Regions from separate parts of the Streptomyces sp. NPDC059696 genome, predicted to be linked through region 4. Evidence: riboswitches for the same ligand, from Rfam matches in the RefSeq annotation. Region 4 holds a riboswitch; each other region holds the start of a gene.
The links. Region 4 has a riboswitch for cobalamin ahead of ACFV20_RS22405 (prenyltransferase/squalene oxidase repeat-containing protein). Riboswitches for the same ligand answer to the same signal wherever they lie in the genome.

Region 1 (7,610 bases), on a different contig from region 4:
GGTGGTCAGGAGACGCTCCTGGCCGTCCGGGTCGAGTCCGGCGGTCGGCTCGTCGAGGATGAGGACCCGGGGCCGCATGGCGACCGCTCCCGCGATGGCGGTCCGTTTGCGCTGCCCGTAGGAGAGCAGATGGGTCGGCCGGTCGGCCAGGGCCGTGATGTCCAGGGCGGCCAGCGCCTCCGCCACGCGCGCCCGGACCTGCGTGTCGTCCAGGCCGAGGTTCAACGGCCCGAACGACACGTCCTGCTCGACGGAGGCCGCGAACAACTGGTCGTCCGGGTCCTGCACCACCAGCTGCACGGTCGTCCGCAGCCCGGTCAGCCCCTTGCGGTCGTACGCCACCGGCCGTCCCTCGACCGTCAGCCGCCCCTGGTGCGGTTTCAGACCGCCGGAGAGCAGCCGCATCAGCGTGGTCTTGCCGCTGCCGTTGCGGCCGAGCAGCGCGAGCGCGCGGCCCTCGCGGATGTCGAAGTCGAGGCCGCTGAGCACGGCCGGGCCGTCCTCGTAGGCGAAGGACGCGCCCCGCAGGGCGACGAGGGCGGGCTCGCTCATGTCAGCGGCCTTTCCAGTACGAGGGTGAGGACGGCCACCGCCGCGAGCAGCGCGCAACTGGCCGCGGTGAAACGGACGGAGACCCGGGCCTCGGGCACCAGGACCCGCAGGGTGCCGTCGTAGCCGCGCCCGGCGAGCCCGGCCTGGAGACGGGTGGCCCGGTCGAAGGCCCGGACGAAGGCGGTGGCGCCGAGCCCGGCCAGGGACCGCCACTCCGCGGCCCGGCCGGTGTGCCCGAGCCGGGCCGCCTGGGCCTCCCGGATGCGGCGCACGGAGTCCAGCAGCAGGAAGCTCATCCGGTACGTCACGAGCGCGACGTCGACGACCGGAGCGGGCACCCCGGCCCGGACCAGCCGGGGCAGCAGGTCGGACATGGGCGTGGTGAAGGCGAACAGCAGCACGCCCAGGGAGGCCGCCGAGGTGCGCAGCAGCAACTCCCCGGCCCGGATCGGCCCGTCGGCGGCGAAGGCGACGAAACCACCCGGCCCGCCCACCTGGACGAGCAGCGTGAGGGCGCCCGTCACGCAGAAGCCCAGCGGCACCCGGTAGGCCCGCCACAGCCGCCGCCCGGGCACACCGGCCGGACCCAGGAGCACGACCAGGGCCGTCAGGAGCACCAGGGCCGCGCCCGGCCAGGGCGGCAGCGAGATCGCGAGCAGGGTGAGACCGAGTCCGAGCACGGCCTTGTCCACGGGATGGCGGCGGCGCCAGCGACTGCCGTGCGCCGCCGCGTCGATCGGCAGCACCCGGGCTCAGTCCCGTTCCGCGGCGGACTTCCCGGCGGTGCCGGCGAGCGTGTCGTCGGACTCCCGCTCCAGCGCCCGCTGCTCGCCCTGCCTGCGGCCCCGGCGCAGACCGAAGTAGTAGGCGAGTACACCGGCGCCGAGAGCCGCCTGGAGGGCGAACAGCGCCGACTCGATCTCGCCGGAGGGCGGTTCGTACAAGGGCGAGAACCACGGCTCGTAGTCCGGCTTCAGCTCGGTGATCGCCGTCTCCGCCTCGGCGTCGGCGCCCGTGAACGGCTCCTTCTTGTGGTCGCCGAGCCCGAGCGCCAGGGGCAGCACCGCCAGCGCGGCCACGGCGAGCAGCAGGAGCAGGTTGATCTTCGTGTTCCGCTTCATCGGGCCACTGCCTCGGTCTCGGTCTCCGTCCGGGCCCGCCGGGTGGCGACGAGCACGCCCAGCCGGGTCAGTTCGCCCTTGCTGGACTGCACCAGCAGCCGCATCACGAGCACGGTCAGCAGGCCCTCGCTCACCGCGAGCGGGATCTGGGTGACGGCGAAGATGGAACCGAATTTGCCGAGCGCGCCCAGGAACCCGCTGCCCGGGTCGGGGAACGCGAGCGCCAGCTGCACGCTGGTGACGCAGTAGGTGGACAGGTCGGCGAGGAACGCGGCGAAGAACACCGCCACCATCAGCGGTGCGTTGGAGCGCCGCAGCAGCCGGTAGACGGCGTATCCGGCCCAGGGCCCGACGATCGCCATGGAGAAGACGTTGGCGCCGAGCGTGGTGAGGCCGCCGTGCGCGAGCAGCAGTGCCTGGAAGAGCAGGGTGATGGTGCCCAGCACCGCCATGATGGGCGGCCGGAACAGGATGGCGCCCAGGCCCGTGCCGGTGGGGTGCGAGCAACTGCCCGTGACGGACGGCAGTTTCAGGGCGGACAGGACGAAGGTGAAGGCACCGGACGCACCGAGGAGCAGCGTGCTCTCGGGATGCTCGCGCACTTCACGGGTGAGCGACCGGACCCCGTGGACGACGAACGGCGCCGACGCGACGCCCCAGGCGACCGCGTGCGCCGGAGGAAGGAAACCCTCGGCTATGTGCATGGCTCAGCAGACCCTCTCCAGCACCTCGTGGATGGTTGACGCGCCTTGGCCGGTCTCCTGGCTGACGGGTACCACCGCCCGGACTCCGCCTTCCCGGGTCACGAGGACCCAGTGGCTGCCCCTGAGGGCTGGAGCCGGACTTCCCGATTCACAGTGGCGAGGGCCGCACCGGCATCACACCGGATTTCCCGTTCACCAAGGCCTGGTGACAATAAGGCCGGGGTAAGGGCGATGACAAGCCACCCAAGGGGCGCGTGAGGGGGCGCCCGTTCGCACACCGGCGCATCCCGCGGCCGATCCACGCGCGCTCGACAGCGGCCCGTCACACGCCGCCCGGGCCGCGTCAGTCGTCGGTCCCGTCGTCCCCGCCGTCGTCGCTCCCGTCCTCTTCCCCGCCCTGGAGCGGCTCCTGCGGCTTCGGCTGCGCCGGCCCGCCGCCTGCCCCCTGTGTCGGAGCCGCCGCACTCGGCGCGGGCGCGGCAGGAGCCGACGAGGACGGCGAGGCGGAGGGAGTGACATCGGCCACGGTGCCGGTGTCCGGCGTGTCGGCCGTACCCGGGCCGACGGCCGGGTCGGCCCGCTGGTCGGTCTGCTGCTCGGAGGAGCCGGGCGCGGAGTCCTCGGACGCCTCGGCGGCTGGACTGCTCGCCGTCGGGGACGCGTCGGGTTCCGTGCCCTCCGCGGTCGTGTCGGGCGAGAACCAGCGCATGCCGAGGAGCATCGCCGCGAGGAAGAGGCCCGCGGCGGCGGCCGTCGCGGCCACCCTCGACCGGTTGCCGGCACCGCCGCGCCCGCGGGTGCGGCCCGAACGCCCCGCCTGGGCGGCCCGGGCCGCGGTGCGGTGTCCCGTGGTCGCCGGCAGCGCGTACGTGGTCGGAGCGCCGGTGTCGGCGCCGCCGTACGAGCCCGGACCGGCGGGCTTCGCCCTGGACGTGGTGGCGGGCCGCAGCGGCGGGGAGACCTCGGGCAGTGGCTCGGGCAGGCCCTGCCAGGCGCCCCCGGCGAACCACTCGGCGGCCTGCTGGGCGGTGGGCCGGTCCTCGGGCTGCTTGGCGAGCAGACCGAGGAGGTAGTTCTCGAACGCGGGCGGAAGCCCGGCGACCCCGAGCTCGCGGGGCGGCACGGGAGCGGAGTCGAGATGCTGGTGGAGCAGGGCGACGGCGGTGTCGGCCTCGAACGGCGGTCGTCCGCTGAGGAGCTGGTAGAGCACACAGCCCAGGGAGTACATGTCCGAGGCCGGCCCGGCGGGCTTGCCCAGGGCCCGCTCGGGCGCGAGGTAGAGGCCGGTGCCGATGATCTGCCCGGTGGCGGTGAGCGCGGCGCCGGGGTCGTCGAGGAACCGCGCGATGCCGAAGTCGCCGATCTTCAGCGTGCCGGCCGTGTCCAGCAGCAGGTTGGCCGGTTTGACGTCCCGGTGCACGATGCCCTGGGCGTGCGCGGCGGCGAGCCCCGCGGACGCCTGTGCGGCGAGCCGGGCCACCCGCTCGGCGGGCAGCGCGCCGGAGCCGGCCAGCACCCCGGCGAGGCTGTCGCCCTCGACGAGCTCCATGACCAGGTACAGCCGGTTGTCGTACTCCCCGAAGTCCAGGACCCCCACGACGTTGGGGTGGTTGAGACGCCCGGCGGTCTGCGCCTCCAGACGGAACCGGGAGGCCGCCGTGGGGTCGGTGTCCTGGGGCAGCAGCAGCTTGAGGGCCACCGCTCTGGCGAGCATGGTGTCGTAGGCACGCCAGACCTCTCCCATTCCACCGCGCCCGATCTCAACATCCAGCCGGTAGCGGCCCGCTAGCAGCACTCGTCCTCGTCTCATGCGTGGGAAGGTCGCGCCGCAGGCCGAACTCCCCGCGTCCGCACGGGGGTTGGTGGGGGTGCCGCAGCCGACCCAGGATACTGGCGCGGCGTCACCGCTGATCGCCGCAGCAGTGTCCTCCTCGGGCGTCGTCTCGCACATCCCGCGCGAAGAGGTCACCCGCCGGGGTGACGCCGCGGCGTCACCGGGAGCGCCGGTGCCGTCTCAGGCCGCCGCGCCCGCCTCCTTCGCACGGCGCGGCAGCAGGGCCACCGCCAGGGCCGGTACGGCCGCGAGGACCAGCCACGGCACGGCGGCCGGCAGCCCCAGGTCGAGCAGCGAGCCGGTGGCCGCGCTGCCGGCCAGGACGATCAGGCCGGAGACGGACGACAGCGCGCCCGTGTAGAGCCCGAGCCGGCCCTCGTCGGCGAGGTCGGGGACCCAGGCGCGGGCGGCGGGCACCACCAGCATCTGCCCCACGGTGAGAAAGATCACGAAGCCCGCGGCCGGCAGCAGCCCGGCGGTGCCGGTCCAGCCTGCCGGGCGGGCCGCGGCCACCACCGCGAAACCGGTCGCGATCAGCAGCAGTCCCGCGGTCATCGAGCGGCGCAGATCGAGCCGGTCGCCCGCCCAGCGGGTCACCCGCAGCTGGGTGAACACCACCAGCACCGACGACAGCGCGAAGAGCCAGGACAACGGCGCCTGCGAGCCCGTCGCGCGCTGCACCTCGTCCGGCAGGGCCAGATACAGCTGGTTGTAGGCGAGCAGATAGGAGCCGTAGGCACAGCACAGGGCGAGGAAGCTCCGGTTGTGCAGCAGGGCCCGGACCCCGCCCCGCTCGCGGACGCGGACCCGGCCGGGGATGTGCTGCGGCATCAGCCACAGGTGGCCGGCGAGGACGAGGACGAAGACCGCGGCACCCGCGAGGCACGCGGTGCGGAAGTCCACGGCGAGCAGCAGCGCGCCGAGCAACGGCCCGGCGAACGCCCCGACCTGGCCCGCCACGCTGAACAGGGCGAGGACCCGGGTGCGTGGTCCGTGGCCGTCCTCCTCCCAGACCACCGCCTGGCGGGCCACCTCGGACTCCACGGCCGGGGAGAACAGCGCGGCGGCGAACCCGATCACCAGCACCGCCCCGATCACGGCCCCCGGGGCCCGCGCGTACCCGAGCCACACGAACCCGGCGATCCTGAGCACACACCCCGCCAGCACGACCGGCCGCACCCCGAACCGGTCGACGAGCCCCCCGCCGACCACGAACAGCCCCTGCTGGCTGAAGGTGCGCAGCCCGAGCACGAAGCCGACCAGCCAGCCCGCCATGCCGATCGCGCTGCCGAGGTGCTCGGCGAGGAACGGCAGGACGGCGTAGAAGCCGATGTTGAAGGCGAGCTGAGTGAGGATCAGCAGCCGCAGCAGTGGCGACAGTTCCGCACACAGGCGCCAGGTGCTGTCGTGGGCCCCGGCGCCGGATGTGCGGGCGGCGTCGTGGGCCTGCGCGAGAGGGGCGGGGTCGGTCATCGGTCTTCTGTCTGTGAGGCTGTCCGTGAGGCTGTCTGTGAGGCTGTCTGTGAGGCGGACAGGGGTGTCAGGAGGGCGTCGGGGCGGTCCGGTCGCCCGCGTGGGGCCGGCACGACCCGGTTCGCGGGCGGCGCGGCCGGGCCGGCGGTCCGGGTGCGCCGCCGGGGGAGTCGTACGCCGCCCGCGGCCGTCACCGCGAGCGCCCCGAGCAGGGCGAGGATCGCGGCGGGGAAGAGGACGGCCCACGGGGCGCGCTCGGCGTACGGCTGGTTCTCGGCGAGCAGCAGGCCCCAGTCGGGGGACGGCGGCTGGGCGCCCAGCCCGAGGAAGCCGAGCGCCGCGAGGCTCAGCGCGATGCCCGGCAGCCGGAGCACGGCGTGCCGGGCGACCGGGGGCGCGACGGCGGGCAGCAGTTCGTGGCGGAGCAGGTACCAGCGGCCGGCCCCCAGCGCGCGGGTGGCCGTCAGGTGCGTGGTCGCGCGCTCCTGCCGCAGCAGGGAGGAGGTGTGTGCGGCCAGCGGGCACCAGGCCACGACGGCCACGGCGCACGCGGGCGTCCAGGGCCCGCTGCCCATGGCGCCGGTGACGAGGAGTCCGGCCAGGACGGGCGGTACGGCACTGAGGGTGTCGGTCAGCGGCCCGGACAGCCTCGGCAGCAGCCCCAGCAGCAGCCCGGCGACGAGGGCGGCGGCACTCACCGCGAGCGCGGTGCCGAGGGTGGTCAGCGCGCCGTGGGAGATGCGGGCGAGCACGTCCCGGCCGAGCGCGTCCGTGCCGAAGGGGTGCTCCACGGACGGGGCCCGCAGCCGGGCGAGGGTGTCCAGGGCGAGCGGGTCGCGGGGCAGTCCGAAGCCGATGACCGCGGCCAACAGCCCTCCGTAGAGAAGGGGGAGCATGCGGGGCGCCGGAGGCCGGGGCCGGTGCAGGGACTGCAGGGCGCCGTCACGCAGCGCCGGGCCGATCAGCAGGCGGGCGGCGAGCCGGGCGAGGAGCCCCGCGGCGGCCGCGAGCAGGACGAGGGCGAGGGTGCCGGTCTGCAGGACGGGCAGGTCCTGGGCGAGTGCGGCCTGCAGGGTGACCCGGCCCAGGCCCGGGATGTCGAAGATCTGCTCGACGGCGACCGATCCGCCGGTCAGGCCGACCACGAACAGCGCCAGGTTCGGCAGGAGTCCGGGCACGCAGCGGCGCACCGCCTGCCGCACCACGGACCTCGACGGCACGCCCCGTGCCGCGGCCGCCATCGCCCAGGGTTCCCCGAACGCGCCGGGCAGCAGGTCGTCGAGCATCCGCCCCAGGACCGCCCCGGCGGGCAGGCCGAGGGCGAGCGAGGGCAGCACCATCCACTGCGGCCCGTACCAGCCCAGGGCGGGCAGCCAGCCCAGCTGCACGCCGATCACCGAGGCCAGCACCGCGGCGACGAGGAACTCGGGCAGCGCGGCCAGCACCGCCGCCGCCGTCCCGCCGGGGCGCCGCGCCCCGAGCCGGCCCCTCGCCCCCGATGTGAGCGTCCGGGCGCAGACAGCGGCCACCGTGGCGGCGGCGACCACCAGGGCCCCGGCCATCAGCAGCAGCGACACGCCCAGCGCCTGCACGACGCCGGGCAGCACCTGGCTGCCGGACACCCAGGACGTGCCCGCGTCGCCGTGCAGCAGCCCGCCCAGCCAGCGGCCGAGCAGGGCGAGCGGGCCGTCGTCCAGGCCGAGGTCGTCGCGGATGGCGCGCAGGGTCCCGGGATCGGGGTCGCGGTCCGCCGACCGCGCCCTGAGCACGGTCAGCGCGGGATCGGTGCGCGACAGCCACGGCAGCAGGCCGACACCGCACACCAGGGCGGCCACGAGTCCGGTCCGCCACAGCAGCGCCGGGACGCCCCCGCCCGCCAGTGACCGCGCACGGGCGGCGGCACCGTTCGTCCGGAGTGGGTTCGAG
Region 2 (7,610 bases), on a different contig from region 4:
TCTTGTCGTTCTTCGGGTCCTCGGCGGTGGCGCCCTCCCAGGCGGCCGCGAAGATCATGGCGGACTTGCCCTGGCCGTAGACGATGTAGCGGTCGGACTCGTCCTTGGTCTTGTCGCCGTGCATGTAGGAGTCGACGACCTTCTTGAACTCCTTCAGGCCCTTGAGGGACTCGGGCGAGGAGAGGGACGCCTTCCACTGGCCGCCCGACTCGGTGGCGATGGCGCCGCCGGCGTCGTAGACGAAGGACATGGCCGCGTACCAGTCGCGGGTGGGCTGGTACCAGGCGTTGAACTTGTCGCCCTGCTTCTTCTGGATCTTGTCCAGGGCGGCGGTGAGGTCCTTGTACGTCTTCGGCGTCTCCTTCACCCCGGCGGACGCCGCGACGTCCTTGCGCCAGTTGGCGACGCGACCGCCGGCGTAGTACGGGACGCCGTAGGTCTTGCCCTGGTAGGTGACGGAGGCCTTGAGGCCGTCCAGCCAGGCGTCCGAGTTGTCGAACTCGGACGCGTCGAGGGGGGCGAAGGCGCCCTTGACCATGTAGCCGAGCATCTCGGTGTTGCCCATCTCGACCACGTCGGGGGCCTTGTCGGTGGCGAGGACGGCGTCGAGCTTGGCGTTCTTGTCGGGCCAGCCGTAGTACTCGTGGTTGATCTTGACGCCGGGGTGCGTCTTCTTCACGGCGGCGTCGGCGGCCTTCACCAGCCCGGGCCAGTTGTTCTGGGCGTCGACGGTGAGCCAGACGGTCAGCTCCTTGGCGTCCGCGCCCTTGTCCGAGCCCCCGTCGCCCTCGCCCCCGCATGCCGCGATGGAGACCATCATGCCCGCGATACCGATCGCGGCTGTCAGCTTGCGCTTCACGCCACCCTCCTCAGGGATCCCACAACCCCCCTGGCTCCCCGCAGTGAACGTGGGGCCGGGCCTGGACCAATGGTGTAGACCAGTACCGAGGAGCTTGGACCGGACCAGAGGGCCTGTCAAGGGGCCCGATAAAGCTCTGACCAGCCGTTATGCGACCTACATATGCAGGAACCTTTAAGTAAGAAGCCAGCGAAAACCCGAAGGGAACGAGGCATACTGCGGGTAGACCACAGGGAATGGTGGACTAGACCAAAAGAGGCGCCGACGGTATACAAGTGGGATCGTGTCGGCAGACCGGGCCGGGAAGGCGGAGCATGAGCACCGACGTCAGCAGTGCGGAGAACGAGAACGGGGTGCCCGTCCGTACCGCGCGCGTGCCCAAGTACTACCGGCTGAAGAAGCACCTGCTCGACATGACCGAGACCCAGGCGCCGGGCACGCCGGTCCCGCCCGAGCGCACGCTGGCGGCGGAGTTCGACACCTCCCGCACCACCGTGCGCCAGGCGCTGCAGGAGCTGGTCGTCGAGGGCCGGCTGGAGCGCATCCAGGGCAAGGGCACGTTCGTCGCCAAGCCGAAGGTCTCGCAGGCGCTGCAACTGACCTCGTACACCGAGGACATGCGCGCCCAGGGCCTCGAACCCACCTCGCAGCTGCTGGACATCGGCTACATCACCGCCGACGACCGGCTGGCCGGGCTGCTCGACATCACGCCCGGCGGACGCGTGCTGCGCATCGAGCGGCTGCGCATGGCCAACGGCGAGCCGATGGCCATCGAGACCACCCACCTCAGCGCGAAGCGCTTCCCCGCCCTGCGCCGGTCCCTGGTGAAGTACACGTCCCTCTACACGGCGCTGGCCGAGGTCTACGACGTCCATCTCGCGGAGGCCGAGGAGACCATCGAGACGTCCCTGGCCACCCCGCGCGAGGCCGGTCTGCTCGGCACGGACGTCGGGCTGCCGATGCTGATGCTCTCCCGGCACTCGCTGGACCGGGACGGCCAGCCGGTGGAGTGGGTGCGGTCGGTCTACCGGGGCGACCGGTACAAGTTCGTGGCGCGGCTGAAGCGGCCCGCCGAGTAGCCGGCCGGGCGGCGCTCCGTCCCTGCTGGCGCCGGGTTTCGGTTGGGTACCGCATTGCGGACGAGGGGTTCCGCTCCCGCCTCCCCCTGACCTAGATTGCCTGCGCATTGCACAGGTGATCACCAAGGGATGGAGCCGCCTGATGTCGCAAGCGCCTGAAGCAAGCAGAGGGCCGGTGGTGACGCCCGTGCGCGTCGTCATCGCCGTGTGCCTCGTCGCGCCGTTCGTGGCCATGCTGTGGGTCGGTTCGTACGCCAAGACCGACCCGGCCTTCATCGGTATCCCGTTCTTCTACTGGTACCAGATGGCGTGGGTGCTCATCTCCACCGCTCTGACGATGATCGCCTACAAGCTGTGGCAGCGTGACCAGCGCGCCCGCTCGGCCGCGAAGGGCGGTGCGTCGCAGTGAAGGACGGCGTGAACGGCGTCGCACTCGCCGTCTTCATCTTCTTCTTCGTGGCCGTGACGGCCATGGGCTTCCTGGCCGCGCGCTGGCGCAAGGCCGAGAACGAACACAGCCTGGACGAATGGGGCCTGGGCGGGCGCTCGTTCGGCACCTGGATCACCTGGTTCCTGCTCGGCGGCGACCTGTACACGGCGTACACCTTCGTCGCCGTGCCGGCGGCGATCTACGCGGCGGGCGCGGCCGGCTTCTTCGCCGTGCCGTACACGATCCTGGTGTACCCGCTGATCTTCACCTTCCTGCCGCGCCTGTGGTCGGTGTCCCACAAGCACGGGTACGTCACGACGTCCGACTTCGTGCGCGGCCGCTTCGGCTCGAAGGGCCTGTCGCTGGCGGTGGCCGTGACGGGCATCCTGGCGACGATGCCGTACATCGCGCTCCAACTGGTCGGCATCCAGGCCGTGCTGGACGTGATGGGTGTCGGCGGCGGCGAGAACACCAACTGGTTCGTCAAGGACCTGCCGCTGCTGATCGCGTTCGGCGTGCTCGCGGCGTACACGTACTCGTCGGGTCTGCGGGCCCCCGCGCTCATCGCGTTCGTGAAGGACACGCTGATCTACATCGTCATCGCGGTGGCGATCATCTACATCCCGATCAAACTGGGCGGCTTCGACGACATCTTCGCCAAGGCCGGCGACGCGTTCAGCCAGACCAATCCGGCGACCGGCGCGCCACGCGGGGCCCTGGCACCGGCCGAGCCGGGCCAGTGGACGTACGCCACGCTGGCGTTGGGCTCCGCCCTCGCCCTGTTCATGTACCCGCACTCGATCACGGCGACGTTGTCCTCGAAGAGCCGTGAGGTGATCCGCCGCAACACCACGATCCTGCCGCTGTACTCGCTGATGCTGGGTCTGCTGGCGCTGCTCGGCTTCATGGCGATCGCGGCCGGCATCAAGGTGCAGAACGGTCAGCTGGCGATCCCGCAGCTGTTCGAGACGATGTTCCCGGACTGGTTCGCGGGCGTGGCGTTCGCGGCGATCGGCATCGGCGCGCTGGTGCCGGCGGCCATCATGTCCATCGCGGCCGCGAACCTCTTCACCCGCAACATCTACAAGGACTTCATCAAGCCGGACGCCACCCCGGCGCAGGAGACCAAGGTCTCCAAGCTGGTCTCCCTGCTGGTGAAGGTCGGCGCCCTGGCGTTCGTCCTCACCATGGACAAGACGGTCGCCATCAACTTCCAGCTGCTGGGCGGCATCTGGATCCTGCAGACCTTCCCGGCGCTGGTCGGCGGCCTGTTCACCCGCTGGTTCCACCGCTGGGCCCTGCTCGCGGGCTGGGCGGTCGGCATGGTCTACGGCACGGTCGCGGCGTACGGCGTGGCCTCCCCGACGCAGAAGCACTTCGGCGGCTCCGCGAAGGAGATCCCGGGCATCGGGGAGATCGGTTACATCGGCCTCACGGCGTTCGTCCTGAACGTGGTGGTGACGGTGGTCCTGACCTTCGTCCTGAAGGCCCTGAAGGCTCCCGACGGCATCGACGAGACCAAGCCGGAGGACTACACGGCGGACGCGGGCGACCCGGGGGTCCAGGTGGAACTCCCGCCTGCGACGGCGGGGACGAGCCATTGAGCGCGGCCTGAGCGGGCCGCGCTCAGGGGCGCGGGGAACTGCGCGAACAACCACACCACACCCGCAGCGGGCCGCCGACCTGACACACATCGGCGGCCCGCTGTCGTGCACACTCGCGCCATGGACCTCCTGATCCGCCGTGCGCATCCCACCGAATACGACGAACTCGGCACCATCACCGCCCAGGCCTACCTTCAGGACGGCCTCCTCGACTTCGGCGAGGGCGACGCGTACCTGGGCGTACTGAGGGACGTCGCCGGACGAGCCGGCGCCGCGGACGTCCTGGCGGCTCTGAAGGACGGCCGCGTGCTCGGCGGCGTCACCTTCGTGCCGTCCGGCGGGCCCATGGCCGACATAGCCGGCCCCGGAGAGGCCGAGATCCGCATGCTCGCCGTCGCGCACGCGGCCCGCGGACAGGGAGTCGGCGAGGCCCTCGTGCGCTCCTGCGTCGAGCGGGCACGGGCCACCCCGGGCTGCCGGAGCGTCGTGCTGTCGACCCAGCCCACCATGCACGCGGCCCACCGCATCTACGGACGGCTGGGCTTCACGCGTACCCCCGATCGTGACTGGAACCCCCTCCCGGAGCTGACGGACATCACTCTTCTCACCTATGAGTTGACGCTCTGAAACCAGCACGACACAACATCTGGGGGTGCCGTTCGAACCCGGCACAAGATGTATGCTCGTGCTCGCTGTCGCCGCAGGGGAATCCGGTGCGAATCCGGAACTGTCCCGCAACGGTGTACTTGTGCATGTCTGTTCCCGGAACCGCCCGTTCCTGGGGCCGTCGTGCACAGGGGTCAGTCCGAGGACCTGCCGACAGCGCACCCGGCCACCCGGCCGGTGTGCCCTGACGTCCGGGCCTCGTGGAGTGGGCCGGTGGACGCGACGCCGCAGTGCGCTCGCGTGCTGCCCCCTGCCCTCGACGAGGCCCCCGTGCCGAGCGAGGGAGAGCCCCACGTGACCATCGCGCCAGCCGAACCGGTCTCAGCCGAAGAGGAGCACGACGCTCCCGGTGCCGCGCTGCTGCGGACCCTGAGCGAGCTGACCGCCGACCTCCCCGACGCCGACCCCGGCCGGGTCGCCGCCGCCGCGCTGCGCGGCCGGTCCGCCGCCGCGGACGAGGCGGAGTTGCGGGAACTGGCGACGGAGGCAGCGGCCGGTCTGATCTCCGAGGACCCCGCCTACTCCCGGCTGGCCGCCCGGCTGCTGACCATCGGCATCCGCGAGGAGGCCGCCTCGCAGGGCGTCACGTCCTTCACCGAGTCCGTCGCGGTCGGCCACCGCGAGGGGCTCATCGCCGACCGCACCGCCGAGTTCGTGCGCGTCCACGCCGCCCGCCTCGACGCGCTGATCGACCGTGCGGCCGACGACCGCTTCGGCTACTTCGGCCTGCGCACCCTGCACAGCCGCTATCTGCTGCGCCACCCGCACACCCGCAAGGTCGTCGAGACGCCCCAGCACTTCATGCTGCGGGTGGCGTGCGGTCTCGCCGAGGACGACACCGTACGCGCGGTGGACGAGGTCGCGGCTCTCTACGGGCTCATGAGCCGCCTCGACTACCTCCCCTCCTCCCCCACGCTCTTCAACTCCGGCACCCGGCACCCCCAGATGTCGTCCTGCTACCTCCTGGACTCCCCGCAGGACGAGCTGGACTCCATCTACGACCGGTATCACCAGGTGGCGCGGCTGTCGAAGCACGCCGGCGGCATCGGCATCGCCTACTCCCGGATCCGCGCCCGCGGTTCACTGATCCGCGGCACCAACGGGCACTCCAACGGCATCGTCCCGTTCCTCAAGACCCTGGACGCCTCGGTCGCCGCCGTGAACCAGGGCGGCCGGCGCAAGGGTGCCGCCGCGGTCTACCTGGAGACCTGGCACGCCGACATCGAGGAGTTCCTGGAGCTGCGCGACAACACCGGCGAGGACGCCCGCCGTACGCACAACCTGAACCTCGCGCACTGGGTGCCGGACGAGTTCATGCGGCGCGTGAACGCGGACGCGCCGTGGTCGTTGTTCTCCCCCTCCGACGTGCCGGAGCTGGTCGACCTGTGGGGCGAGGAGTTCGACGCCGCGTACCGGGCGGCCGAGGCGAAGGGCCTCGCGAAGAAGACCCTGCCCGCGCGTGAGCTGTACGGCCGCATGATGCGCACCCTCGCGCAGACCGGCAACGGCTGGATGACCTTCAAGGACGCCGCCAACCGCACCGCCAACCAGACGGCCGAGCCCGGACACGTCGTGCACTCCTCCAACCTCTGCACGGAGATCCTGGAGGTCACCGACGACGGCGAGACGGCGGTCTGCAACCTGGGCTCGGTGAACCTCGGCGCGTTCGTGACCGGCGGGGACATCGACTGGGAGCGCCTGGACGAGACCGTCCGCACGGCCGTGACGTTCCTCGACCGGGTCGTGGACATCAACTTCTACCCGACCGAGCAGGCGGGCCGCTCCAACGCCCGCTGGCGTCCGGTCGGCCTCGGCGCGATGGGCCTCCAGGACGTCTTCTTCAAGCTGCGCCTGCCCTTCGACTCGCCCGAGGCCAAGGCCCTGTCCACCCGTATCGCCGAGCGGATCATGCTCGCCGCGTACGAGGCCTCCGCCGACCTCGCCGAGCGCAACGGCCCGCTGCCGGCCTGGGAGAAGACCCGCACGGCCCGGGGCGTGCTGCACCCGGACCACTACGACGCGGAGCTGACCTGGCCGGAGCGCTGGGCGGCGCTGCGCGAGCGCGTCGCCACGACCGGCATGCGCAACTCGCTGCTGCTGGCCATCGCGCCCACGGCCACCATCGCCTCCATCGCGGGCGTGTACGAGTGCATCGAGCCGCAGGTGTCCAACCTGTTCAAGCGCGAGACGCTGTCGGGCGAGTTCCTCCAGGTCAACTCCTACCTGGTGGACGAGCTGAAGCGGCTCGGCGTGTGGGACGCCCGCACCCGGGAGGCCCTGCGCGAGGCCAGCGGCTCGGTGCAGGGCTTCGCCTGGATCCCCGAGGACGTGCGCGCCCTCTACCGCACGGCGTGGGAGATCCCGCAGCGCGGCCTGATCGACATGGCGGCGGCCAGGACGCCGTTCCTGGACCAGTCCCAGTCCCTGAACCTGTTCCTGGAGACACCGACCATCGGCAAGCTCTCCTCGATGTACGCCTACGCCTGGAAGTCCGGGCTGAAGACGACGTACTACCTGCGCTCGCGCCCGGCGACCCGCATCGCCCGAGCCGCCCGGGCCACCGTGCCCGTGCAGGCCACCCCCGACCCGGAAGCGGTCGCCTGCTCCCTGGAAAACCCCGAGTCCTGCGAGGCCTGCCAGTAATGACCACCCAGAACCTTCTCGACCCCGGCTTCGAACTCACCCTGCGCCCCATGCGCTACCCCGACTTCTACGAGCGCTACCGGGACGCCATCAAGAACACCTGGACCGTGGAGGAGGTCGACCTCCACTCGGACGTCGCCGACCTCGCCAAGCTCTCCCCCGCGGAGCAGCACCTCATCGGCCGGCTGGTCGCCTTCTTCGCGACGGGCGACTCGATCGTCGCGAACAACCTGGTGCTGACGCTGTACAAGCACATCAACTCCCCCGAGGCGCGGCTGTACCTGAGCCGTCAGCTCTTCGAGGAGGCGGTGCACGTGCAGTTCTATCTG
Region 3 (7,610 bases), on a different contig from region 4:
GGCGACGCGCCCCGCCCGCTCCGGGTCGGCGACGTAGACGGGCACGTCGTCCGGGCCCTGCTCCTTGAAGGAGAACGGCACGGTGATCAGCCGTCCGTCGAACTCCGGGATGGCCACCTGCATCGCGGCGTCCATGGGGGAGAGGGCGGCGTCCGAGTCCGACCAGGCCTGCCGCGACGACGTCAGGCACAGGCCCTGCAGCACGGGGATGTCGAGCTCGGCGAGGGCGCCGATGTCCCAGGCCTCCTCGTCGCCGCCCGCCGAGGCCTGCGAGGCGTGCGTGCCGCCCGCGGCGAGGACGGTCGCGACCAGGGCGTCGGCCTGCCTGAGGATCTCGTACAGCCCCGCGTCCGCGCCGCGCAGCGAACCGCAGTACACGGGCAGCGCGTTGGCGCCGCGCGCCTCGATCGCGTCGCACAGGGTGTCCACGAAGGCGGTGTTGCCGCTCAGTTCGTGGGCCCGGTAGAAGAGCACGCCGACGGTCGGGCGGCCCGGCACGAGCTCACGCTCGCCGTGGACGCCGTACTCGGGCATCTTCCGAGGCTCGTCGAAGCCCTCGCCCGTCAGCAGCACGGTGTCCGAGAGGAACCGGGCGAGTTCGGTCAGGTTGTCCGGGCCGCCCTCCACGAGGTACCTGAGCGCCTCGGCGACGACACCGGCCGGGACGGACGACTCGGCCATCAGCTCCGCGTCCGGCACGGCCTCGCCGCCCAGCAGCACGGTCGGGATGCCGGACGCCTTCAGCGCGGCGAGCCCGTCCTCCCAGGCCCGCTTGCCGCCGAGCAGCCGGACGACGGCGATGCCGGCCCCGTCCAGCAGGGCCGGAAGCTCCTCCCGGACGTCCACGCGGGTCGGGTTGCCGATCCGGTAGTCGGCACCTGAGGCGGCCCGGGCCGCCAGCAGGTCCGTGTCGGCGGTCGACAACAACAACACAGTGCTCATGCGGGTGCTCCCGGTGGAATGAAGGGCAGTCCTTGCGGCGCGCCGGACTCGATGAGCCGCCACAGCGCGTCGGTGTCCGCGTGCTGTTCGATCAGGTCGCCGAGCCGGTCGAGCTGCTCCTCGCGCAGCGCGGCGAACGAGGTGTCCGGCGCGGGCACGAAGCGGCGGCCCGCGGCGGCCGCCACCTCGCGCAGAAAGGCCCGCCGGAAGCCGTCCGACTCCAGTGAGCCGTGCCAGTGCGTGCCCCAGGTCTGGCCGACCCGGCAGCCGTCCAGGAAGGGGTCTCCGCCGGTGACGTCGGCGACCCCGTGGTGGATCTCGTAACCCTCGACGTGCTCCCCGAGGGCCTCCCCGGACGGCCGGGTGAGGGTCTTCTCGCGGGCGAACCGCACCCGTACGGGCAGCATCCCGAGCCCGTCGACGTGGCCCCGGCGGCTCTCCACGTCGTCCTCGATGTGCTCGCCGAGGATCTGGAAGCCGCCGCAGATGCCGAGCACGGGCCGCTGCTCGGCGGCCCTGCGGACCAGGGCGTCGGCCAGCCCGCGCTCGCGCAGCCACTCCAGCGCCCGGACCGTCCCGCGGGTGCCGGGCACGATGACGAGGTCGGCGTCGGACAGCTCCTCCGGCCGGTCCACGAACCGCACCACGACGCCCGGTTCGGCGGCCAGGGCGTCCACGTCGGTGAAGTTGGACATCAGCGGCACGGCGCAGACCGCGACGCGCAGCACGTCCTCGCCGACCGGCGGGGCGACGACGGACTCCCGCACCACCCCCCGCAGGGAGACCCTGAGGCCGTCCTCCTCGTCGATCCCGAGCCCGTGCCGGAACGGCAGCACGCCGTACGTCCTGCGCCCCGTGAGGCCGTGCAGCATCTCCAGACCCGGCTCCAGCAGGGAGACGTCCCCGCGGAACTTGTTGACGAGGAACCCGGCGACACAGGCCTGGTCCTCGGGCGACAGCAGCGCCACCGTCCCGAAGAACGAGGCGAACACCCCGCCCCGATCGATGTCGCCGACGACGAGCACGGGCAGCCCGGCGTTCCGGGCGATCCCCATGTTCACGATGTCCGTCCGCCGCAGATTGATCTCGGCGGGAGAACCGGCCCCCTCACAGATCACCGCGTCATACGTGCCCCGCAACTGCTCCAGGCAGTCCAGCACCGTCCCGAGCAGCCGCTGTTGGCGTCCGCCGTGGTAGCCACGCGCGCTCATCTCCCCGACCGGCTTGCCCAGCAGCACGACCTGACTGCTCTGCTCGCCGCCGGGCTTGAGCAGCACCGGGTTCATCAGCGCGGTCGGCTCGACGCGGCAGGCCTGCGCCTGCATGGCCTGGGCCCGTCCGATCTCGGCCCCCTCCGTCGTCACGAAGGAGTTCAGGGACATGTTCTGTGCCTTGAAGGGCGCGACCTTGACGCCTTGGCGCACCAGCCACCGGCAGATACCGGCGGTCACGACGCTCTTGCCGGCGTCGGAGGTGGTGCCGGCAACGAGAAGCCCACCGCTCATGTCATTTCCCCCACTTCAGCGACCACGGGCCCCGGAGCGACGGCGCACTCCCGAGCAACCGCGCACTCCCGAGCAACCGCGCATTCCCGAGCAACCGCGCATTCCCGAGCGACCGCGCGCTCCTGGACGACGGCGCACTACTGGACGACCGCGTACTCATCAGCAACCGCGCGCCCGCGCACACCCCGAGCGCGAGCCATGTCACGCGCTGCGACAGCCGCACGGCCCGTTCGACGTCCTGCGTACCGACGGCACGCCCCCGCGTGTTCAGCACGGGACGGTGCTCCACCCGCCCGCCGTACGAGAGCGTCCCGCCGAGCCGCACCCCGAGCGCCCCGGCGAACGAGGCCTCCACGGGCCCCGCGTTGGGACTCGGATGCCTGTCCGCGTCGGCCCGCCAGGCCCGCACGGCCCCCCGCGGATCCGGCCCGGCCAGAGCGGCGAGCACGGCGGTCAGCCGCGCTCCCGGCCACCCCGCGAGGTCGTCCAGCCGCGCGGAGGCCCACCCGTAGCGGCGGTAGCGGGCCGACTTGTGCCCGACCATGGCGTCCAGGGTGTTGACGGCCCGGAACCCCAGCAGCCCCGGCACCCCGCCGACGGCCCCCCACACCAGCGCCCCCACCACCGCGTCGGAGGTGTTCTCGGCGACGGACTCGACCACGGCCCGGGCCATGCCGTCGGCGTCGAGGGCCTGCGGATCGCGGCCGCACAGGTGCGGCAGCCGCGCCCGGGCCGCCTCGACGTCCCCGGCCTCCAGCGCCTGCCCGATGGTGCGCGCCTCCCGGGCGAGTGAAGTCCCCCCGACGACGGCCCAGGTGGCGGCAGCGGTCAGCGCCGCGGAGGCGGCGGGGGAGGTGCGCACGGCACGCGCGGCGACGGACCCGAGGGCGACGGCCCCGCCGGCACACACGGCGGTGTGCAGCGCGCCCCACCCGCGGTGGTCCCGCCACAACACCCGTTCCACGGCACCCGCGGCCCGTCCGAACGCGGCGACCGGATGCCCCCGGCGAGGATCACCGAGCAGCAGGTCACCGATCAGACCGGCGGCGGCGCCGTACGCGAAGACGCGACCGGCACCCATGGGCTCAGCCGGCCAGGAGGGCGGGCAGGGGTGGGGTGGTGAACCTCGATCGGCAGCCGCGCATGGCGATATGTGTCCTCACTCAGGGTGTCCACGCCCTGGTTCGACGAGATCGGCGGTGAGAGTTCCTGGCTCCCGGGGATTGCTACCCCGGTGACAGTGGCGGGACCGCGCCGGACTTTCACCGGCTTCCTCTCCTGCCGCCGTACTGGCCCCGGCAGTCCACCACGGCCGGGAACGGCCGTCAACTTGCCGTTGACCTGCGAGGGGAGAGTGTGGAGAACCCCACATCGCCCCCTGCCCCCACACGACGACCGGGCGGCACAGGACCTCAAGTCCCGTGCCGCCCGGCGGACACGATGTGCGGTGCGGCGCTCAGGCCACGATCAGGTAGATCCCGTACCCCACGGCCACCGCACACGCCGCGAAGCACGCGTACGCGCCGGTGACCGCGAGACTCGCGGACCCGCCCTCGGCGACCGCCCGCTCGCGGCGCGAGAGACCGGTGATGCCGAGGGTGAACAGGCCGACGAGGGCCACGGTGACCACGAGGCTGACGCCGAAGACGGAGCCGAGGGCCGCCCAGTCGATCTTCATATCCGAGACTCTTCCTTGTAACCGGTGGCGGTCAGACCGTGGTGGTCGTGGTCGGCGTGCGCTCGGCGGTGGCCTGCGCCGGGAACGAGGGGACCGGGTCCTCCGACGCCGGGGCCGTGCCGCCCACCGGCGGCGGCGTCACCGCGGCGATCGCGGTGGTCACCACACCGGCAGGCTCGGCGTCAGCGGTGTCGTTGACGTTGGTGTGGTCGACCACCTCACGCCGCGACAGCTTCCAGATCGCCGCGCTGGAGGCGATGAGGAAGACGGCCACCACCGCGGTGCCCCAGCTGCCGAAGCCGGTGACGTACTCGGCGAGCGCGCCCACCAGGGCCGCGGCCGGCAGGGTCAGACCCCACGCGACGAACATCCGCGTCGCGGTGGACCAGCGGACCACGCCGCCCTTGCGGCCGAGCCCGGCACCCATCACCGAACCGGACACGGAGTGCGTCGTGGAGAGGGAGAAACCGAGGTGCGAGGAGGCCAGGATGACCGTGGCCGCGGAGGTCTGGGCGGCGAAGCCCTGCTGCGGCTGGAGGTCGGTCAGTCCCTTGCCCATGGTGCGGATGATGCGCCAGCCGCCCAGGTAGGTGCCGAGCGCGATGGCGAGACCCGCCGAGAGGATGACCCACATGGGCGGGTCCGAGTCGGGCGCCACGGCGCCGCCGGCGACCAGCGCGAGGGTGATGATGCCCATCGTCTTCTGGGCGTCGTTGGTGCCGTGGGCCAGGGAGACCAGGCCGGCGGAGGCGATCTGACCGGTCCGGTAGCCCTTCTTGGACGCCTGGCTCTCGGCCTTGCTGCCGAGGGAGTACGTCAGCCGCGTGGCGAGCATCGCCGCGATGCCCGCGACCAGCGGGGCGGCGATCGCCGGAATCAGCACCTTGGTGACCAGCACGTCTCCGTGCACCGCGCCGATGCCCGCCGAGGCGATCGTGGCACCGATCAGACCGCCCATGAGGGCGTGGGAGGAGCTGGAGGGCAGACCGACGAGCCAGGTCAGCAGGTTCCAGAGGATCGCGCCGACCAGTGCGGCGAAGATGACCTCGGGCCGGATGCCGGCCTCGTCGACGAGGCCCTTGGAGATCGTGTTGGCGACTTCGACGGACAGGAAGGCGCCGACCAGGTTGAGGACCGCGGACATGGCCACAGCGACCTTGGGCTTCATGGCGCCCGTGGAAATGGTCGTGGCCATCGCGTTCGCGGTGTCGTGGAAACCGTTCGTGAAATCGAACGCGAGTGCGGTTACCACCACAATCGCGAGGATCAGCGAGAAGCTTTCCATTTACCCAGGCAATCGTTCGAGGTCATTGGCGCGACGAACGTAGGCAACCTGAGTGAACGGAAGATGAACTGAGAGGGGCGCAGGGGTGACCGCAAGAGGGGGTTCGGGGTTCCGCCCGGCACGGCCGCCCGGCGCCCCGGCGGCCGACCGCCGGGAGTGTTCCATTTCACCCGGATGAGTGACCCGTCGAACGGATCCCGATCACACGCCACGGTCACACGCCACGGTGTCACCGCGGTCGTGTACGACGCATGCCCTGAAGCGCGCCCCGAAGTCCCCCGCACCGCAGCGCTGCGAGCGCCCGCCTGGCAGGATCGCGGCATGGCTGAGCGGCGAGGCGACGGGCGGGGCACAGCGGACGTACCGGACGCACCGGACGCGACGGCCGTGACGGACCCGACGGACGTGACGGACCCGACGGACGTGACGGACGTGACGGACGTACCGGGGGGCGGGGCGGATGCGGGGGAGCCGCGCCGCGGGTCCGTGCGCCCCGAGGAGGCACGCGCCTGGGGCGACCTCGTCGCGACGGCCCGCCGGACGGTGGCGGAGGGCCTCGTCGTCGGCACGTCCGGCAACGTCTCGGTGCGCGTCGGGGACACCGTCCTGGTCACCCCGTCGGGCGTTCCCTACGACCGGCTGACGCCCGACGACGTGACGGGCGTCGACCTGGACGGCCGGCAGGTCCTCGGTACCCTCGTCCCGACCAGCGAGCTGCCCATGCATCTCGCCGTCTACCGCACGACCGGCGCCCGGGCCGTCGTCCACACCCACGCCGTGCACGCCACGGCCGTCTCGACGCTCGTGACCGAGCTGCCGCTGATCCACTACATGGCCGCCGCGCTCGGCGGCCCCGTCCGCGTCGCCCCCTACGCCACCTACGGCAGCGACGAGTTGGCCGAGAACATGCTCCACGCCCTCACCGGCCGCTCCGGCTGCCTGCTCCAGAACCACGGCACCCTCACCCACGGCACCACCCTCGCCCAGGCCTACGACCGCACCGCCCAGCTGGAGTGGATGTGCCGCCTGTGGCTCACCGCCTCCTCGGTGCCCGGCCTGGCCCCGAGCCTGCTGTCCCGCGAGCAGCTGACGGAGGTCGCGGAGCGCCTGCGCGGCTACGGCCAGCGCGACTGAGCCACCCGCCAGCCCGCCACCGAGACCACCGAACACCCCACCGCCAGCACCACCGCACACCCCGCTGCCAGCCCGTCACCGAGACCACCGGACACCCCGCCGCCAGCCCGTCACCGTCACCACCGCACGCCCGCCGCCCCCCGTCACCACCGCACACCCCGCCGCCAGCCCGCCACCGTCACCACCGCGCCCCCCGCACGCTCGCCGCGGGCACCACCGCACCACCGCACCACCCCGCCGCTCCGTCCCACTGGTCGGCTGCCCGGTCCGCCGGGACACTTGGAGGCGTGCGCACTGTCAGAGCGACGGCCGCTGCCGTCACCGCCGTGATCGGGGCCGGTGCCGCCGCGGTGGCCGCCGGCCGGCTCGCCAGCGACGCCGCGCTCAAGGCACCCCCCGGCAGGCCCCTGCCGACCGAACCGCGGCTCACCGTGCACGGCACCGCCGCCGGGCAGATCAGCCTCACCCGGGACCTCGCCGCCCTGCGCCCCGGCCGCTACGGACTCTCCGGCGACGGCTCCCACGCCGTCGTCGGCCCCGTCCTGACCGGCGTCCGGCATCCCGCCGACACCGTCGTGCGCCGCCTGGAGAGCGTCACCCACGGCACGCTGACATCCGGTGACAAGGTCTGGCTCACCCCGAACGTGTACGTCGGCAACCCCGGCACCGCCCTCGGACTCGAACACGCCGACATCGACGTCCCCGGCGAACTCGGCCCTCTGCCCGCGTGGTTCGTACCGGGCAAGCGGGACACCTGGGTGATCGCCGTGCACGGTCTGGGCACCACCCGGGAACTCGCCATGAACGTCATGGGGTTCCTGCACCGCAGCCACATCCCGGTGCTCGCCCTCGCCTACCGCGGCGACCTGGGCGCACCCCGCCCGCCCGACGGCCTGAACCACCTCGGCGAGACCGAGTGGCGCGACCTCGACGCGGCCATCCGCTACGCCGTGCGCTACGGCGCCCGGCAGGTCGTCCTGCACGGCTGGTCGACCGGCGCCACCATGGCCCTGCGCGCCGCCGCGCACTCGGGGCTGCGCGACCGCGTCGCCGGGCTGGTCCTCGA
Region 4 (7,610 bases):
TACAGCGATGTCGTGCCCGCGTGGATGCAGACCTACCTCGGGGCCGAACAGGCGGCGAGCCTCATCCGCTCCTTCCGGGTCCAGCGCGTCCCGGGCCTGCTGCAGACCGCCGACTACGCCCGGGCCGCCGTCCGGCTCGCGCACCCGGACGCCGGGGCGGCGGAGACCGACCGCCGGGTGGAGCTGCGGATGGCCCGGCGGCGGATCCTGCACCGGCAGCCGGCGACCCGGCTGTGGGCCGTGATCGACGAGGCGGCGCTGCGGCGGCCGGTGGGCGGCAGCCGTGTGATGCGGGAGCAGCTCAGGCATCTCATCGAGTGCTGCGCGCTGCCGCACGTGACGGTGCAGGTCCTGCCGTTCGCCGCCGGCGCCCACGCCGGGGAGGGCGGTCCGGTGACCATTCTGCGGCTGCCCGGCGGGCAGTTGCCGGACGTGGTCTACCTGGAGCAGCTCACCGGTGCCCTCTATCCCGACCGGCCGGCCGAGATCGAGTGCTACTGGGACGCCATGAACCGGCTGGTGGTCGAAGCCGAGTCCCCCGACGAGACCCCGACCATCCTGCACCGCATCCTTCAGGAGGCCTGAGGGTCAGCGCTTGCGGGCGACGCCGCCGTACTGGTGCACCTCGGCCGGCAGGCCCAGGGCCGCCGCGTCGGGGCGCCAGCGCGAGCAGGACGCCACGCCCGGTTCGAGCAGTTCGAGACCGTCGAAGTAGCGCGCGATCTGCTCGGGGCTGCGCAGGATGTAGGGGATCGAACCGCCGTCGTTGTACGTCTGGATGGCCCGGACGTAGTCCTCGCTGGTGTCGGTGGAGTCGTACTGCACGAGGTAGCTGCCCGGCGGCAGGGCGGCCACCAGCCGGCGCACGATCGAGCGGGCCTCGTCGTGGTCCTCGATGTGGCCCAGGATGCCCATCAGCATGAGGGCGACGGGCTGGTCGAAGTCGAGTGTCTTCCCGGCCTCCCGGACGATGGTGTCCGGAGCGCGCAGGTCGGCGTCCACGTAGTTGGTGACGCCCTCCGCCGTGCTGGTGAGCAGGGCGCGGGCGTGGGCCAGCACCAGGGGGTCGTTGTCGACGTAGACGATCCGGCTCTCCGGGGCCACCCGCTGGGCGATCTGGTGGGTGTTGTCCACGTTGGGCAGGCCGGTGCCGATGTCCAGGAACTGGCGGATGCCCTCTTCGGCGGCCAGGTGGCGGACGGCGCGGGCGAGGAAGTAGCGGGCGGCGCGGGCCCCGGTCTCGATGCCGGGGAAGACCTCGCGGAACGCGTCACCGGCCACCCGGTCGACTTCGTAGTTGTCCTTGCCGCCCAGCCAGTAGTTCCAGATCCGGGCCGAGTGCGGCACCGAGGTGTCGATCTTGGGGAACGGCTCCTGCTCGGAGTTCTCCACGTGCTCGGTCATGGACGCTCCTGCGTGTGTGGTCGAGGAAGCCCCACGTTATCCGCTCCGGCCCCAGGAATGGATCAACTCGGCTGCTGTGCGCAGCAGTTCGGTCGCGGCGAGCAGAGCCCTGCCCGCCGCCCCGGATCATCCGCCGACACTCTCGGCCGTCTCGGCCGTTCCGGCACCCTCGGCCATCTCGGCCGTCCCGGCACCCTCGGCCGTCCCGGCGGTCCCGGCCATCTCGGCCGTCCCGGCCATCTCGGCCGTCCCGGCCGCCTCGGCCGTCTCGGCCGCCTCGGCCGTCTCGGCCGCCTCCGCCATCAGGACGTCGAGGCGTTCCCTCAGTCCCCTGACCGCGGCGATTCCCAGGTCGGACGCCCAGTCCCCCCTGAGACCGGCCCGCTCACAGCCCTCGACGGCGCCGCTCAGGATGGCCAGGGTGAGACCGACCCACTGCCGGTCGGTCAGGTAGCCGGGCTGACTCACTCCCTCGGACCCGGGCTGCGTGTGCGGCATGGCGTCTCTCCGTCCTGGGCCCCCGGCCCCCTTGCACAGGTCGTCCGGTCCGGGGCGTCTCGCTCCGCCCGGGACCCCCTCGGCCCGATTCCTACGTGCGGGTACAGTAAGCGGGTCGTCATCACACCGTACGGGGGGAAGCCGGTGCAATTCCGGCGCTGACCCGCAACCGTGAGCCGCCGCACCACCGGGCGGTGAGCCGGATCGCCTCGTACGGGTCGTGACCGGCTCACGTGCCCGGCAGCGTGCCGGGCACCGCACCGTCGAGGTACACGGAGCCGAGCCGCCGGGGTGTCCCGTGCTGTCCGGCTCCCCCACAGGGAGAGGCACCCGCCGATCATGAACGTTCGCCGCAGCGCCGCGGTCCTGGCCGCAGTCGCCGTGATCGGCGCCGCCACCCCGGCCGTCGCAGACCCGTCCCCGTCGTCGTCCCAGGCGTTCCCCTCCGCCCTGTACGGCTCGACCGACCCGAAGTACGACGGGGTGTGGCGGCAGTCGCTCGCGCTGCTCGCGCAGGACACGGTGGGTGTGAAGCCCGCGGCGAAGGCCGTGCGGTGGCTGGAGCGCCAGCAGTGCGCGGACGGCTCCTTCGCCTCGTACCGCCCCGACCCCACCGCCGCGTGCGACGCCAAGACCATGAGGGACACCAACGCCACCTCCGCCGCCGTACAGGCCCTGGCCGCGCTCGGCGGGCACGACGGCGCCACCGGCAAGGCCGTCGCCTGGCTGAAGTCCGTGCAGAACGAGGACGGCGGCTGGGGCTACTCCGCCGGCGGGGCCAGCGACACCAACTCGACGTCGGTCGTCGTCGGCGCGCTCGCCGCCGCGGGCGAGAAGCCGGGCCAGGTCGTGAAGGACGGCAAGTCCCCCTACGACGCCCTGCTGAAGCTCGCCCTGCCCTGCGGCGGGGACCAGGACGGCGCCTTCGCGTTCCAGCCCGACAAGAAGGGCAAGCTCGCCGCCAACGCCGACGCCACGGCGGCCGGTGTGCTCGGCGCGCTGGGCAAGGGCATGGTCGTCGAGCCCGGCAAGAAGTCCGACGCGACCTGCGAGAAGGCCGCGACCCCGGAGCAGGCCGCCGCCAACGGGGCCGCGTACCTCACCGCCACCCTGGCGAAGGACGACGGGCACCTGATGTCCGCCCTGGCCGGTGCCGAGCCCCAGCCCGACTACGGCAACACCGCCGACGCGGTCGTCGCGCTCGCCGCGCGGGGCGACACCGCGCAGGCGGAGAAGTCCGTGCGGTGGCTGGCGAAGAACTCCGCGGCCTGGGCCGCGCAGAGCGGCCCGGCCGCCTACGCCCAGCTGATCCTCGCCGCCCACGCGACGGGCAGGAACCCGCGTGACTTCGGCGGCGCGGACCTCGTCAAGCAGCTCAACGCGACGGGCCCGGCCCCGCAGGCCACCGGGAAGACCGAGGCCTCGGCCGCGAAGGACGACTCCGGCTCGGACTTCTTCGGGGTCTGGTGGTACGTCGGTGTCTGCCTCGTCGCCGGCATCGGCATCGGCTTCCTGTTCACCGGCCGCAAGAAGCAGCAGCACCTGTGATCCGCCGCGCCCTTCTCCTGCTCCTGGTCCCGCTCCTGCTGTGCGCGGGGGCGGGCCAGGCCCAGGCGGCCGGGTACCGGTACTGGTCGTTCTGGGAGCGTGACGCCGGGACGTGGGTGTACGCCACCCAGGGCCCGTCCCTGGCCCGCCCCTCGGACGGCGACGTCCAGGGGTTCCGCTTCGCCGTGAGCGAGGACTCCGCGGACGCGTCACAGCCGCGCGGCAGGGCCGACTTCGCGACGATCTGTGCGAAGACGCCCGCGCGGGACGGCAGCAAGCGGGTCGCCCTGGTCCTCGACTTCGGCACACGCTCCGACGCGCCGGAAGGGGAGACCCCGCCCGCCGCCCGCACGGTCTGCGCCCGGGTCTCCCCCGACGCCACGACCGCTGATGCCCTGGCGGCGGTGGCGGGGCCTCTGCGCTACGACACGAACGCCCTGTTGTGCGCGATCTCCGGCTATCCGGAGCAGGGCTGCGGCGAGCAGGTCTCGCAGCAGCGGACCCCGGGGCAGGGGAAGCCGACCGCGCAGAAGCAGAAGAAGACCTCGTCGGACGACGGCCCCTCCCTGGGCCTGATCGCGGGCATCGCCGTGGTGGCGGTCCTGGGCGGCGCGGCCATCTGGCAGGTACGCCGACGTGGGTGACCACCCGGCCCGCCCTGCGGACAATCCCGCCGCCGAGCAGGACGACGGCCCGGACAGCCGTCCCTCCCGCCCTGCGGACAGCCGGGCCGCCGAGCAGCACGACAGCCCGGACAGCCGTCCCTCCCGCCCTGCGGACAGCCGGGCCGCCGAGCAGCACGACAGCCCGGACAGCCGTCCCTCCCGGACTGCGGACAGCCGGGCCGCCGACGAGTACGACGGCGCGCGCACCCGTCCCTCCCGGCCTGCGGACAGCCCGGCCGTCGAGGCGGGGAGGGGCCGCCCCGGTCCGACCCCGCCCGGGCGTCGGCGTCGGGCCCAGCTGCACCCAGGGGCCTGGTGGCTGTGGGCGCTGGGGCTCGGGACCGCGGCCACCCGCACCACCAACCCCCTCCTCCTCGCTCTCCTCATCGCGGTCTCCGCGTACGTCGTGGCGACCCGCCGCCCCGACACCCCCTGGTCCCGTTCCTACGGCGCCTTCGTCAAACTCGCCCTCGCCGTGATCGTCGTCCGCCTCCTCTTCGCGACCGTCCTCGGCTCCCCCATCCCCGGCACGCACACCGTCCTCACCCTCCCCGAGCTCCCCCTCCCCGCCTGGGCCCAGGGCATCCGCCTCGGCGGCGAGGTGACCGCGGAGGCCCTCACCTTCGCCCTGTACGACGGTCTGAGACTGGCCGCCCTGCTCATCTGCGTCGGCGCCGCGAACGCCCTCGCCAACCCCTCGCGCCTCCTGAAGTCCCTGCCGGGCGCCCTGTACGAGCTGGGCGTCGCGGTCGTCGTCGCCCTCACCTTCGCCCCGAACCTCATCGCCGACGTCCGGCGGCTGCGCGCCGCCCGCCGCCTGCGCGGCCGTCCGGACCGGGGAGTCAGGGGCCTGCTGCAGGTGGGGCTTCCGGTCCTGGAGGGCGCGCTGGAGCGCTCCGTCTCCCTGGCCGCCGCGATGGACGCCCGCGGCTACGGCCGTACCGCCCAGGTCCCGCCCGCCGTACGCCGTACCACCTCCGCCCTCACCCTCGGCGGCCTGCTGGGCGTCTGCGCGGGAACGTACGGCCTGCTCACGGCCGAGGGCGCCGCGTACGGCCTGCCCGTGCTCCTCGCGGGTCTCACCGCCGCCCTCGCGGGCCTCAAGCTCGGTGGCCGCAGGTCCCTGCGCACCCGTTACCGCCCGGACCGCTGGGACGTGCGCGCCTGGCTGGTCACCGCCTCCGGCGTCGCGGTCGCGGCCCTGCTGGCCCTCGCCGGGGCCCGCGACCCCGCCGCCCTGCACCCGGGCGTGGTCCCCCTGGTCGCCCCCGCCCTCCCCCTCTGGCCGGCCGCGGCCGTACTCCTCGGCCTGCTGCCCGCGTTCGTCGCCCCCGACCCCCAGGAGCCGTCGTGATCCGCTTCGAGGATGTCTCCGTGACCTACGACGGGTGCGGCGAACCCACCGTCCAGGGCATCGACTTCGAGGTGCCGGAAGGCGAACTCGTCCTGCTGGCGGGCCCGTCCGGCGTGGGCAAGTCCACGGTCCTGGGCGCGGTCGGCGGACTGGTCCCGCACTTCACCGGCGGCACCCTGCGCGGCCGGGTCACGGTCGCCGGCCGCGACACCCGCACCCACAAGCCGCGTGAACTGGCCGACGTGGTGGGCACGGTCGGGCAGGATCCGCTCTCCCATTTCGTCACCGACACCGTCGAGGACGAACTCGCCTACGGCATGGAGTCGCTGGGCCTCGCCCCGGACGTGATGCGCCGCCGGGTCGAGGAGACGCTCGACCTGCTCGGGCTCGCCGGGCTGCGGGACCGCCCGATCGCCACGCTCTCCGGCGGCCAGCAGCAGCGCGTCGCCATCGGCTCGGTCCTCACCCCGCACCCGAGCGTCCTCGTCCTGGACGAGCCGACCTCCGCGCTCGACCCGGCAGCGGCGGAGGAGGTCCTGGCCGTCCTCCAGCGGCTCGTCCACGACCTGGGCACGACGGTCCTCATGGCCGAACACCGCCTGGAACGCGTCATCCAGTACGCCGACCAGGTCGTCCTCCTGCCCACCCCGGGCGCCGCCCCGGTCGTGGGCACCCCGGCCGAGGTGATGGCCGTGTCGCCGGTGTACCCGCCGGTGGTGGCCCTGGGGCGCCTGGCGGGCTGGGCCCCGTTGCCCCTGACGGTCCGGGACGCCCGCCGCACGGCAGAACACCTGAAGCGACGGCTGGAGAACGCCGCCCCGGAGGGGCGCGGGGAACCGCGCGATCAACCGCGACCACCCCGCACCCGCCGGCACGAGTCACCGCCCACTCCCATAGGCGACGTCCGAGCCCTCTCGGTCACCCGCGCCCGCGTACAAGCCCTCAACCACATCGACCTCACGATCACCCCCGGCGAGACCATCGCCCTCATGGGCCGCAACGGCGCCGGAAAGTCCACCCTCCTCAACGCCCTGGTCGGCCTCGTCGAGCCCAGCTCGGGAACCGTCCGCGTCGGCGGGGCCACCCCGCACCGCACCGCCCCGAAGGACCTCGTCCGCAGGGTCGGCCTGGTCCCGCAGGAACCTCGCGACCTGCTCTACGCCGACACCGTCGCCGCCGAGTGCGCGGCGGCCGACCGGGACGCGGGCGCGGCCCCCGGCACCTGCCGGGCCCTGGTCTCCGAGCTGTTGCCCGACGTCACCGACGCCGCCCACCCGCGCGACCTCTCCGAGGGACAGCGGCTCGTGCTCGCCCTGGCCGTGGTGCTGACGGCCCGGCCCCCGCTGCTCCTGCTGGACGAGCCGACCCGGGGCCTGGACTACGCGGCGAAGGCCCGGCTGGTGACAGTGCTGCGCGCACTGGCCGCCGACGGGCACGCCATCGTCCTGGCCACGCACGACGTGGAGCTCGCGGCCGAGCTCGCGCACCGGGTGGTGCTGCTGGCGGAGGGCGAGGTGATCGCGGACGGCCCGACGGCCGACGTCGTGGTGTCCTCGCCGTCGTTCGCCCCGCAGGTCACCAAGATCCTGGCGCCGCAGCACTGGCTCACGGTCACCGAGGTCCGCGCGGCCCTGCACCCCGAGGCCGGCTGATGGGCACCCCGGCGACCCGCGACCGGCAGGCCCGGGCCGTGCGTCTCGGCCCTCGCTCCGTGATCGCCCTCGCCCTGGTCAGCGCGGTGGGCGTCGCCGGTTTCACCTGGCCCTTCCTGACTCCGCCGTCCTCGCGGATCGGCGCGCACGCGCAGGACGCGCCCTGGCTCTTCGCGGGCCTGCTGGTGCTGCTCGTGGCGGTGGCGGGCGCGGCCGTGGCGGAGGCCGGTCTGGGCCCGAAGGCAGTGGCGATGCTCGGTGTGCTGGCCGCCACGGGAGCGGCCCTGCGGCCGATCGGGGCCGGTACCGCCGGTATCGAGCCGATGTTCTTCCTGATGGTGCTGAGCGGGCGGGTGCTCGGCCCGGGCTTCGGGTTCGTCCTCGGCTCGGTGACGATGTTCGCGTCGGCGCTGCTCACGGGTGGGGTCGGGCCGTGGCTGCCGTTCCAGATGCTGGCGATGGGCTGGTTCGCGACGGGGGCGGGCCTGC

Region 1: it holds a riboswitch for cobalamin, as region 4 does, so the genes downstream of both, ACFV20_RS10970 (energy-coupling factor ABC transporter permease) here and ACFV20_RS22405 (prenyltransferase/squalene oxidase repeat-containing protein) in region 4, are expected to answer to the same signal.
Region 2: it holds a riboswitch for cobalamin, as region 4 does, so the genes downstream of both, ACFV20_RS25975 (ribonucleoside-diphosphate reductase subunit alpha) here and ACFV20_RS22405 (prenyltransferase/squalene oxidase repeat-containing protein) in region 4, are expected to answer to the same signal.
Region 3: it holds a riboswitch for cobalamin, as region 4 does, so the genes downstream of both, ACFV20_RS27810 (cobalamin biosynthesis protein) here and ACFV20_RS22405 (prenyltransferase/squalene oxidase repeat-containing protein) in region 4, are expected to answer to the same signal.

What each region holds. Positions count from the first base shown of each region.
Region 1 is NZ_JBHWFG010000008.1:60,871-68,480, forward strand. Features, by position in the region: gene ACFV20_RS10955 (energy-coupling factor ABC transporter ATP-binding protein) at 1-552, opposite strand, end outside; gene cbiQ (cobalt ECF transporter T component CbiQ) at 549-1,298, opposite strand; gene ACFV20_RS10965 (energy-coupling factor ABC transporter substrate-binding protein) at 1,305-1,673, opposite strand; gene ACFV20_RS10970 (energy-coupling factor ABC transporter permease) at 1,670-2,377, opposite strand; cobalamin riboswitch at 2,407-2,592, opposite strand; gene ACFV20_RS10975 (protein kinase) at 2,721-4,172, opposite strand; gene ACFV20_RS10980 (MDR family MFS transporter) at 4,392-5,684, opposite strand; gene ACFV20_RS10985 (ABC transporter permease subunit) at 5,681-7,519, opposite strand.
Region 2 is NZ_JBHWFG010000026.1:33,285-40,894, forward strand. Features, by position in the region: gene ACFV20_RS25950 (extracellular solute-binding protein) at 1-859, opposite strand, end outside; gene ACFV20_RS25955 (GntR family transcriptional regulator) at 1,174-1,938, shown strand; gene ACFV20_RS25960 (DUF3311 domain-containing protein) at 2,081-2,347, shown strand; gene mctP (monocarboxylate uptake permease MctP) at 2,344-3,972, shown strand; gene ACFV20_RS25970 (GNAT family N-acetyltransferase) at 4,093-4,599, shown strand; cobalamin riboswitch at 4,635-4,808, shown strand; gene ACFV20_RS25975 (ribonucleoside-diphosphate reductase subunit alpha) at 4,933-7,281, shown strand; gene ACFV20_RS25980 (ribonucleotide-diphosphate reductase subunit beta) at 7,281-7,610, shown strand, end outside.
Region 3 is NZ_JBHWFG010000029.1:93,364-100,973, forward strand. Features, by position in the region: gene cobN (cobaltochelatase subunit CobN) at 1-942, opposite strand, end outside; gene ACFV20_RS27805 (cobyric acid synthase) at 939-2,447, opposite strand; gene ACFV20_RS27810 (cobalamin biosynthesis protein) at 2,449-3,528, opposite strand; cobalamin riboswitch at 3,629-3,762, opposite strand; gene ACFV20_RS27815 (hypothetical protein) at 3,904-4,125, opposite strand; gene ACFV20_RS27820 (anion permease) at 4,157-5,410, opposite strand; gene ACFV20_RS27825 (class II aldolase/adducin family protein) at 5,732-6,544, shown strand; gene ACFV20_RS27830 (alpha/beta hydrolase family protein) at 6,832-7,610, shown strand, end outside.
Region 4 is NZ_JBHWFG010000020.1:95,104-102,713, forward strand. Features, by position in the region: gene ACFV20_RS22390 (helix-turn-helix domain-containing protein) at 1-585, shown strand, start outside; gene ACFV20_RS22395 (SAM-dependent methyltransferase) at 589-1,404, opposite strand; gene ACFV20_RS22400 (hypothetical protein) at 1,531-1,902, opposite strand; cobalamin riboswitch at 1,995-2,131, shown strand; gene ACFV20_RS22405 (prenyltransferase/squalene oxidase repeat-containing protein) at 2,242-3,450, shown strand; gene ACFV20_RS22410 (SCO2322 family protein) at 3,447-4,094, shown strand; gene ACFV20_RS22415 (energy-coupling factor transporter transmembrane component T) at 4,414-5,469, shown strand; gene ACFV20_RS22420 (ABC transporter ATP-binding protein) at 5,466-7,121, shown strand; gene ACFV20_RS22425 (ECF transporter S component) at 7,121-7,610, shown strand, end outside.